3 regions of the Mesorhizobium sp. M0077 genome follow, and region 3 is predicted to be linked to each of the others. Evidence: riboswitches for the same ligand, from Rfam matches in the RefSeq annotation. Region 3 holds a riboswitch; each other region holds the start of a gene.
What was found. Region 3 has a riboswitch for cobalamin ahead of NKJ57_RS25490 (DUF1636 family protein). Riboswitches for the same ligand answer to the same signal wherever they lie in the genome.

Region 1 (3,268 bases), on a different contig from region 3:
ACGCCGGCGTCAGCCAAGGGTGCGGCGGTCAGCTTCGGCGTGCGGCCGGAGGATCTGTCGGTCGCCACCGGCACGGAATATCTTTTCGAGGGCGTGGTGGACTATGTGGAGCAGCTCGGCGAGGTGCAGCTGGTCTATATCGATATCGGCCGCGCCGACCTGCCATTGGTGACCAAGCTGCCCGGCAATGTCGAGGTCAAGCGCGGGGCAAAGCTGCGGCTGACCGCGGATGCCGGGGACCTGCACATCTTCGACGCCGATGGGCACTCCTTCTCGCTCAAGCCGGTGGAAGTGAAGGCGGCTTGAGATAGCTGCGTCGTACAGGCATGAAAAAAGAGCGGCGGGCTAGGCCCGCCGCTCTTTTTTAAGCTTCGGCTGTTAGTTGTTGCCGAACCGATCCCTGTCGCTGCTCTGAGGAACGAACTTCTGTTGGTCGTCCGACGAGTTCAGCAGCTTGTAGACCGCCGAGTTGGTGCCGGTCGACGAAGTGCGGGTGGTGTCGACGGCAGCGGCCGGCTGGTTGGCGCCATTGGAGCCATAATTGTCGCTGCCGGCAAAGGCAGCGCTCGAAACAGCCAGAACGGCTGCGGCGGCGAGAACGATCTTCTTCATTTTAGTCTCCTGAATTTTTCTGATGCCGCCAGCTGCAGCGGATAAGCCCGCCACGTGCTGGAAACCGGCTTTAGCGGCCGAAAAGGTTACGGTCGGCACCGTGGGCAGGCGCCTGCTCGGCTGGAGCCGACTTCTCAACCGAAGCCGTATGGCCACTATCGGTCGACGTAATCGCAGGCTGGTTGGCGCCGTTCGAACCGTAGTTGTCGCTGCCGGCGAAAGCGCTGCCGGAGATGGCCAAAACGGCGGCGGCAGCAAGGATGATCTTTTTCATTTCAAATACTCCTGAATTTTTTGGGATCCCGAGAGCGACGGGTTAGCCGCCCTTCTTTGGTCGGGATCAGCGATTGCCGTAGAGGTCGCGGTCGGCGCCCTGAACGACAGGCTGCTTGTCAGCGTGCGCCGGCTTCTGAATGGAAGCCGTATACGAGCTGTCGACCGAGACGGCTGGCTGGTTCGCACCATTGGAACCGTAATTGTCGCTACCGGCGAAGGCGCTGCCGGTGATCGCCAAAACGGCTGCGGCAGTGAGGATGATCTTTTTCATTTTTAGTACTCCAGTTTGTCTGTCCGTCTAGCGGCGTGTCTTGGGAGGAATTCGCGTCGTTCGGACAGCCCCGATGTGGGAAAGCCATAGGCTGGTTTCCAATCACGAAGTTGTTCCGTGTGGACCACGGTCCTGCACCTTGAAATTGTGCCAGGAAGTTCCTCTATGGTCATTTATCGCATTGTTTTCAGTCGCTTATGCCGAACCGAGTGGTTCGCTCCGATGTCGGTTTCCGGGCCGTCGTTCACACCGTCCTGCACGCATTGTCAACAGAAACGAACCGTTCGGTTCGATTAGAGATTGCTAATAGTAACTTTTCGATACCGTTGAGCCCTTTTTGCCCCCGATCGAACTGGATCCGCAGCGATTCGAAACGGCGATGATGGCGTCGCAAGAAACGTCTCAGCTCTTTGACCGGCGGCGGGGGGCGTATGCCGCGCGTGTCGCGCCGCATGGATATGATGTCGCTTTCATGCCGACGTCGCGATCGCTGCCGTGATTAGATGATCGCATCTCAGGTGCCGCTTCGTGACGACGCAGCGGAGAATTGGGAAGCCGGTCAGAATCCGGCGCTGCCCCCGCAACGGTGGTGGAGTTGAAGTCGCAACGGGAGACCACTGGGCAAGAGCCTGGGAAGGTGTCGCGATGGTCCGCAAGGACAACTCCAGAGCCCGGAAACCAGCCCGAGATGCATAGACTCGACTGATCGCGGTGGGCGGTCAAGAGGTGGATAGTGCATGTCCGGCGCCGCGCCGGCCTGCGTCCGATCCTTCCTCCATCACCACCAAGTTCAGTCCTTAAACCACGAGGACAGAACTATGGATACGCGCAACGACATGCTGAGGCTCCTGAACGGCCGCAAGCAAGGCTTTTCGCTGGAACAGCCCTTCTACACCGACCCGGACTATTTCAAGCTCGACATGGAGCTTATCTGGTATCGCGACTGGCTGTTCATCGGCCATGATTGCGAACTGCCGAAGCCCGGCAGCTATATCACCGTGCAGATCGGCGATTATCCGGTGGTGCTGGTCCGCGACCAGAAGGGCAACATCAACGCCTTTCACAATTCCTGCCGCCATCGCGGCAGCCGTGTCTGCAACACTGAGAAGGGCATGGCGGCAAAGCTTGTCTGCCCCTATCACCAGTGGACCTACGAGCTTGACGGCCGGCTGCTGTTTGCCCGCCAGATGGCCGACGGTTTCGACAAGAGCCAGTTCGGCCTGAAGCCCGTCGCCTGCGAGAGCGTCGGCGGCTACATCTTCATCTGCCTGGCGAAAGAACCTGCCGACTTTGCGCCGATGCGCGCCATGATAGAGCCCTACCTCAAGCCGCACCGGCTGAATGAAGCCAAGGTCGCCTTCGAGAGCACCATCATCGAGAAGGGCAACTGGAAGCTGGTCTGGGAAAACAACCGCGAATGCTATCACTGCGCCGGCAATCATCCAGAGCTGTGCAAGACATTCCCCGAAGCGCCGACGGTGACCGGCGTGCAGGGCGCCGACAGCGATCCGGAGATGCTGGCGCACTGGGCGAAATGCGAGGCGGCGGGCCTGCCGAGCAAGTTCCGCATCGATCCGGCCGGGCAATACCGCGCCACCCGCGCGCCGCTGCTGCGCGATGCCGTCAGCTACACGATGTCCGGAAAGCGCGCGGTGACGAAGAACCTGTCCGACACTGTTGCCGCCGACCGCATCGGCACCTTGATGCACTACCACTATCCGACGACCTGGAACCACATACTGATCGACCATGCGGTCACCTTCCGGGTGCTGCCGATCAGCGCCACCGAAACCGCGGTGACGACCAAGTGGCTGGTGCACAAGGATGCGGTCGAGGGGGTCGACTACAACCTTGAGGAGCTCACCCATGTCTGGACCGAGACCAACGACCAGGACCGCCGCATCGTCGAGGAAAACGCCTTTGGCATCCTGTCTCCGGCCTATGAGCCCGGCCCCTATTCGGAGCTGCACGAGGGCGGCGTGATCCAGTTCGTCGAATGGTACGCGGCCTTCATCGGCCCGCGCCTTGCCGAAGGCGGCCGGCCGGCGCTACGCAGCGTCGCGTGAGCTGGAGCAGGCGAAGAGGGACCAGAGGATGAATGCGATGACG
Region 2 (3,268 bases), on a different contig from region 3:
GTCGTCGGGAACGGCGGCAGCCCGAGCGTGCCGGCCTGGACTCTGGAGCGCTCGCCAAAAGCGCTCTCTCGTCGTTTCATGCTATGGTCAATGCTGGCGATCCGCCCCTCAACAAGCGGGTCATGGATCTTCGTGGACGTCAAGCGAGTGGCGGCAGCCTCGGCAGAAGCTTTCAACGCGGCTGCCACCGCATCCCTGCCTTTGGAAAGGGCCCGGGCCAGCAAGACCAGCTCGTCGGTCTTCTGGGCCGCGAAGGCGAGCCACGACCTGATGTCGGCCTCGAGTTCCGTCTCCATGCGCAGGTCAATCGGCACATGCAGCATCGAGCAAGAAGGCGCGATTTCGACGCGGTCCAAGGGCCAGCCGGCGACGATCGGTTTGATGCGGTCGAGAATGGCGGGCAGGTTCGCACGCCAGACGTTGCGGCCATCGATCAAGCCGAGCGAGAGCACCAGATCCTTCGGAGCGAGCCGACCCACCGTTTCCAGCTGCTCGGGAGCGCGCACGAGATCAATATGCAGGCCGGCCAGGGGCAGAGAAACCGCGGTTTCGAGATTGTCTCCCAGCGACCCGAAATACGTAGCCAGCATGATCTTCAGCTCGGGCGCGGCTTTCGACAGCTGGCCATAGGCGAATTCGAACGCAGCTCGTTCGTTCGGGTTCAGATCGAGGACAAGCGCTGGCTCATCGATCTGCACCCAGTCGGCTCCCGACAGCTTCAGCCTCTGCAGGACTTGCTCGTAAACGGGCAGCAGCCGCGGTAGGAGCGCGATGGGACCGAACCCTTCGGCACGCGATTTCGCCAGCTTGAGGAAGGTGATGGGTCCAAGGATGACTGGGCGTGTGTGAATGCCGAGAGCTTTAGCCTCGAGGAAGTAATCGACCGGCTTCGATGACGAGAGGGCGAACGTCTGATCATCATCGAGTTCCGGCACAATGTAGTGGTAGTTGGTGTCAAACCACTTGGTCATTTCCATCGCGGTTACACCAGGTCCATGAGCCTCCTCCTGGTGACCAGCGTGTCCACAATCCTCCGTCTGACCCTGGTTGCCGCGCGCCATTGCGAAGTAGATGTCAAGTGGGACCTCGCCGCTATTCCAGCCGTACCGGGATGGAATGGCCCCGACCATGGCTGCGGTGTCGAGCACATGGTCGTAAAGCGAGAAGTCGTTCGACGGGATTTTCGACACGCCGCGATCGCGCTGCTCTTCCCAGCTAGCGGCTCGGAGCGCCTTCGACGTCGCAAGAAGGTCGCCAGCGGACGATGTTCCGGACCAGTAGCTTTCGAGGGCGAATTTCAGTTCTCGCCGACGACCGAAGCGCGGCACGCCGAGCGTTGCTACAGGAATTTGCTGAGAGACAGTCATGTCATACCCCGATGGTTGGGGGCGTCGGTGACAAGGAAGGCGCTAGCAGGCCGGCACGCCGGTTGCAGCGGCCACCGAGACACCCCGCCCGTGGACGTAATTCGCCGTGGCAGGTCTCTGGCTCGCGGGGTCATAGCCTCTACCCGTCTTCCCGAGGGTATTCGCCTCAGTGACATGAGTGGATTGGCTCGCCGCTAACAGTTGCGGGGGCAGCGCCGGCATCGCACCGGCTTCCCTCTTAGCTCCGCTGCGGCAGCACCGTACGCGAGAACCACAACAGCAGACAATCACAGCAACCCGCTCTTTGTCAATGACGCATAATGAAATGTTTATGTCGTTATATGGTCGCGTTTTACGCCTTTGTCTAGCATTGTGAAATATTCAGTCTGCTGCCCGCATTCGGCATCGTGGGACGTGATCGCAAGTCAAGTCCGACGGACGCCGCGAGTTCTCCGTTACCTCAGGAACCTTACTGGCCTTCCCCAAGCTGAGCTTCTGGAAAATGCTGGTGACGATCTGGATGACGGTGAATGCCGTCATGGCAAGCACGCCTTGCACCGCTCCTCCAGCGAGCTTCACGGCAGCAGCATGGGTCAGTTCTCCGAAGCGAATGGCTGTCGCTATCAGCGAGCTTTGACACAGTTCCGCCACTGCGGTCATCGCGTCAGTAGGGCGGGTGGTTAGTTGCCCGCGCATCTACAGCAACCCAGCCCCTTCCGCCTCGCGGCGCAAATTCTGCCTTGGCCTTGGGCCGATCTGCTGGATCACCAGGCCGGCCGCCAGCGAGCCAAGGTCGCCGCAGGTCTTGAGGTTGCGGCCCTGCGTGTAGCCATGCAGGAAACCGGCGGCGTAGAGGTCGCCGGCGCCGGTGGTGTCGACCAACTCCTTGATGGCGGTCGCCTCGATGACCACGGTCTCGTCGCCGCGCACGATCACCGAGCCTTTTTCGGAACGGGTGACGGCGGCAATCTTGCAGTCCTTGCGGATCTGAGCCAGCGCCTCGTCGAAGGATTTTGTCTGGTAGAGCGACTTGATCTCGTGGCTGTTGGCAAAGACGATGTCGACAGTGCCCGAGCGCATCAGCTCGAGGAACTCGTCGCGGTAGCGGTCGACGCAGAACGAATCCGACAACGTCATCGACACTTCGCGTCCGGCCTCGTGTGCGAGCTTCGCCGTCTGCCGGATCGCCTCCTTGGCGCGCGGCGGATCCCACAGATAGCCCTCGAAATAGCTAACCTTGGCGCCGGATGCCTTGTCGGCCTCGACATCGTCAGGGCCAAGCTCGACGCAGGCGCCGAGATAGGTGTTCATCGAGCGCTCGCCGTCGGGCGTGACGAAGATCATAGAGCGCGCCGTCGGCGGCTGGCCCTTGAGCGGCCTGGTGTCGAAGGCGACACCCTGTGCATGGATATCGTGCGCATAGATTTCGCCCAGCGCATCGTTGGAGACCTTGCCGAAGAAGGCGGCGCGTCCGCCGAAGCTGGCTACGCCGGCCGCCGTGTTGCCGGCACTGCCGCCGGAGGCCTCGATCGCCGGGCCCATGCGGCTGTAGAGCAGTTCGGCGCGGCGCGTGTCGATCAGGTTCATCGCGCCCTTGATGATGCCGTTGATCTCGAGGAATGCCTCGTCGCACTGGGCGATGATGTCGACAATGGCATTGCCGATGCAAAGCACGTCATAATCCGGCATCAATGTCTCCGCCAAAAAACCCGAGCCGGCTTCTCGCCACGCCTGCCAGGCGCGGGTCTGCCCGGTGGAAATGGGCTTTCCGCTTGCCAATCCGTTCGCCGGCGGCTCTCACGGGGCGGCGAGTCCTGCCTCGCGACGCAATTCGTCCGCCCTGTCTGTCTTCTCCCAGGTGAAATCAGGCTCTTCACGGCCGAAATGGCCATAGGTCGCTG
Region 3 (3,268 bases):
CCCGACGGCCAGGCGCATCGCGCTCGCCGCGCAAGGATTTCTCGATCCGCGCCCGGGCGGCACGCCCGATCGCCGCCACCTCGCCCGCGTGCTGTCGCGCACCGGCTTGCTGCAGATCGATTCCGTCAGCGCGGTGGTGCGCGCCCACTATATCCCGCTCTATTCGCGGCTTGGCCCCTACCCGCTGGCTTTGCTCGACAATGCGGCCATCACCCGCAAACGCACGGTGTTCGAATACTGGGCGCATGAGGCCTCGTTCCTGCCGGTCGAGACCTACCCGCTGATGCGCTGGCGCATGCAGCGCGCTGAAAGCGGCGACGAAATGTATCTGGGCCTCGCCAAATGGGGCCGCGAGCACGCCGCCTATATCGAAGAGATCTACCGCGCGGTCGCCGAGCGCGGCCCGATTGCCGCTTCGGCACTGGAGGGCCAGAAAGGTTCGGGCGGCTGGTGGGGCTGGAGCCACGCCAAGCACGCCTTCGAATGGCTCTTCTGGGCCGGACGCATCACCACGGCGCACCGCCGTGGCTTCGAGCGTTTCTACGACCTGCCCGAGCGCGTGCTGCCGCAGGCGATCCTCGACCTGCCGGTGCCGGCGGCCGAGGACGCGCACCGCGAATTGCTGCGCATTTCCGCCCGCGCCCACGGCATCGCGACGTCGGGTGACCTGCGCGATTATTTCCGCTTGTCGCCGGCCGACATGAAGGGCCGGCTGGAGGAACTGGTCGAGATGGGCGAACTGCTGCCGGTAAACGTCGAAGGCTGGGACAAGCCGGCTTACCTCTATAGGGACGCCCGCCTGCCGCGAAAGATCGAGGCCCGCGCCTTGCTGGCCCCCTTCGATCCGGTGGTCTTCGAGCGCGCGCGCACCGAGCGTCTCTTCGATTTCCGCTACCGCATCGAGATCTACACCCCGGCCGACAAGCGGCAATATGGCTATTACGTGCTGCCTTTCCTGCTCGGCGACAAGATCGTCGCCCGCGTCGACCTCAAGGCCGACCGTCCCGCCGGCGTGCTGCGCGTCCACGCCGCCTACGCCGAACCCGGCGCGCCGCCGGAGACAGCTGCAGAGTTGTTCGAGGAATTGAAGCAGATGCAGGGCTGGCTTGGCCTTGAGCGCGTCGAAGTGACGCCGGCCGGCAATTTGGGGAAGCCTTTGGCCGACATCGCCATGTCGTAGCCGTGCGTTGACACAACTCCCCGCAACAGCCTAAATCCGTTCCAGACGGTCCCCTGCCCGCAACGGCAAGGGCCAAGAGGGAATGCGGTACGGGACGAAAATCCCAAATCCGCGGCTGTCCCCGCAACTGTAAGCGAAGAGCCAAGGCCGAAAGCCACTGGGTAACACCGGGAAGGCGGCTAACCAAGGCGATGACCCGCGAGCCAGGAGACCTGCCGTCTGAGACAAAGTATCCGATCGCCTGGCGGGTTTCCGGGCAAGGAGCACGGTTTTTGGACCAGAACAGCAGTTTTTCGGCTGGCACAGCGGATGTTTCGTCTGCCGATAGCGACGCGTTGGCTGGCGTGACCGTCATCGTCTGCGCCTCATGCCGCGATGAAACCGGCTCAGACGCTCACCCCCGCGCCGGCGAACTGCTGGCCGACGACACGCGCCTCGCGGCTGCCGATGACAACATCCGCGTCCGCACCGCCGAATGTCTCGGCAATTGCAAGCGCCGGCTGAGCGCTGCCATCCTGCGTGACGGCTGCTGGAGCTATGTCTTCGGCGATCTGACCGCAACCAGCGGCGCCGACCTCGTCACCGGCGCAAAGCTCTTCGCGACTTCGGCCGACGGCCTCATCCCGTGGCGCGGCCGGCCCGATAGCCTCAAGCGCGGCCTCGTTGCCCGCATCCCACCCCTCGATACGCTGAAGGACTGACGATGAACGCTTCAAACCCGGCCGGCAATCTCTCCCGTGTTCCCTGCACCGTCGTCACCGGCTTTCTCGGCGCCGGCAAGACGACGCTGGTCCGCCATCTCCTGGAAAACGCCGGGGGCAAGCGCATCGCCATCATCGTCAACGAGTTCGGCGACATCGGCATCGACGGCGAAATCCTGAAAGGCTGCGGCATCGACACCTGCCCCGAGGAAAACATCGTCGAACTCGCCAATGGCTGCATCTGCTGTACAGTCGCCGACGATTTCGTGCCCGCCCTCGACAAGATTCTCGCGCTGACGCCGAAGGTTGACCACATCCTGATCGAGACCTCGGGCCTGGCTCTGCCCAAGCCGCTGGTCCAGGCGTTCCAGTGGCCGAGCGTGAAGAGCCGGGTAACCGTCGACGGTGTCATCGCCGTGGTAGACGGCCCGGCGCTGGCCGAAGGCCGCGTCGCCAACGACATGGACGCTTTGCAGGCACAGCGCGCTCAGGACGAGACGCTCGACCACGACGATCCGGTCGAAGAAGTCTTCGAGGACCAGATCGCCTGCGCCGATTTGATCATCCTGTCGAAGAGCGATCTAATGGACGCCCCCGGTTCGGCCCGCGCCAACGCCATCATCAATGAACATTCCGCCCGCGCCGTGAAGATCGTGCCGACCGCACATGGCAAGCTCGATCCCTCGGTGCTGCTCGGCCTCGGCCTCGCCGTCGAGGACGACATCGAGAACCGCAAATCGCACCATGACGGCGCCTTCGACCACGAGCATGACGATTTCGACACCTTCATCGTCGACATCCCCTCGATCACCAACCCGGACGAACTGGCCAAGCGCGTCGCCACGGTTGCCGAGGAACAGAATGTGCTGCGTGTGAAAGGCTTCGTCGATGTCGGCGGCAAGCCGATGCGGCTTTTGCTGCAGGCCGTCGGCCCGCGCGTCAATCATTACTATGACCGCGCCTGGGCGGCTGAGGACGACCGCCGCTCGCGTCTTGTCGTCATTGGCCTGAAAGGACTGAACCGCCCGGCGATCGAGCGTATACTCGCCGGCTGATCCAAACCACGAGCCGAAATGCATATACTCACCACCACATCCGCCTCGCTCGACGATCTCGCCGAGCCCGTCGATCTCGGGCAGACGCCGGCGGATATCGTGGCGCTGTCCTTCACCGACAGCGACCTCGCCGGCCTCGCGGCGGCGTGGAAGGCCGATGCCGCCCGCCTGCCGTGGATGCGGCTGGCGGCGCTGCGCGACCTGCGCCATCCCATGTCCGTGGACCTCTGGATCGACAGCGTCGCCCGCCAGGCCAAGGTGATCTTGGTGCGCATCCTCGGCGGCTATGACTGGTGGCGCTATGGCTGCGACCAACTCGCGGTGACTGCTCG

Region 1: another riboswitch for cobalamin. It lies ahead of NKJ57_RS13895 (aromatic ring-hydroxylating oxygenase subunit alpha); the one in region 3 lies ahead of NKJ57_RS25490 (DUF1636 family protein).
Region 2: another riboswitch for cobalamin. It lies ahead of metE (5-methyltetrahydropteroyltriglutamate--homocysteine S-methyltransferase); the one in region 3 lies ahead of NKJ57_RS25490 (DUF1636 family protein).

Annotation. Positions count from the first base shown of each region.
Region 1 is NZ_JAMYUL010000005.1:381,713-384,980, reverse strand. Features, by position in the region: gene NKJ57_RS13915 (ABC transporter ATP-binding protein) at 1-306, shown strand, start outside; gene NKJ57_RS13910 (DUF680 domain-containing protein) at 379-612, opposite strand; gene NKJ57_RS13905 (DUF680 domain-containing protein) at 683-886, opposite strand; gene NKJ57_RS13900 (DUF680 domain-containing protein) at 953-1,159, opposite strand; cobalamin riboswitch at 1,659-1,860, shown strand; gene NKJ57_RS13895 (aromatic ring-hydroxylating oxygenase subunit alpha) at 1,978-3,225, shown strand; gene NKJ57_RS13890 (FAD-binding oxidoreductase) at 3,263-3,268, shown strand, end outside.
Region 2 is NZ_JAMYUL010000019.1:13,479-16,746, reverse strand. Features, by position in the region: gene metE (5-methyltetrahydropteroyltriglutamate--homocysteine S-methyltransferase) at 1-1,367, opposite strand, end outside; cobalamin riboswitch at 1,459-1,658, opposite strand; gene NKJ57_RS27080 (adenosine kinase) at 2,064-3,056, opposite strand; gene metK (methionine adenosyltransferase) at 3,165-3,268, opposite strand, start outside.
Region 3 is NZ_JAMYUL010000016.1:45,183-48,450, forward strand. Features, by position in the region: gene NKJ57_RS25485 (winged helix-turn-helix domain-containing protein) at 1-1,180, shown strand, start outside; cobalamin riboswitch at 1,210-1,414, shown strand; gene NKJ57_RS25490 (DUF1636 family protein) at 1,453-1,881, shown strand; gene cobW (cobalamin biosynthesis protein CobW) at 1,884-2,936, shown strand; gene cobN (cobaltochelatase subunit CobN) at 2,955-3,268, shown strand, end outside.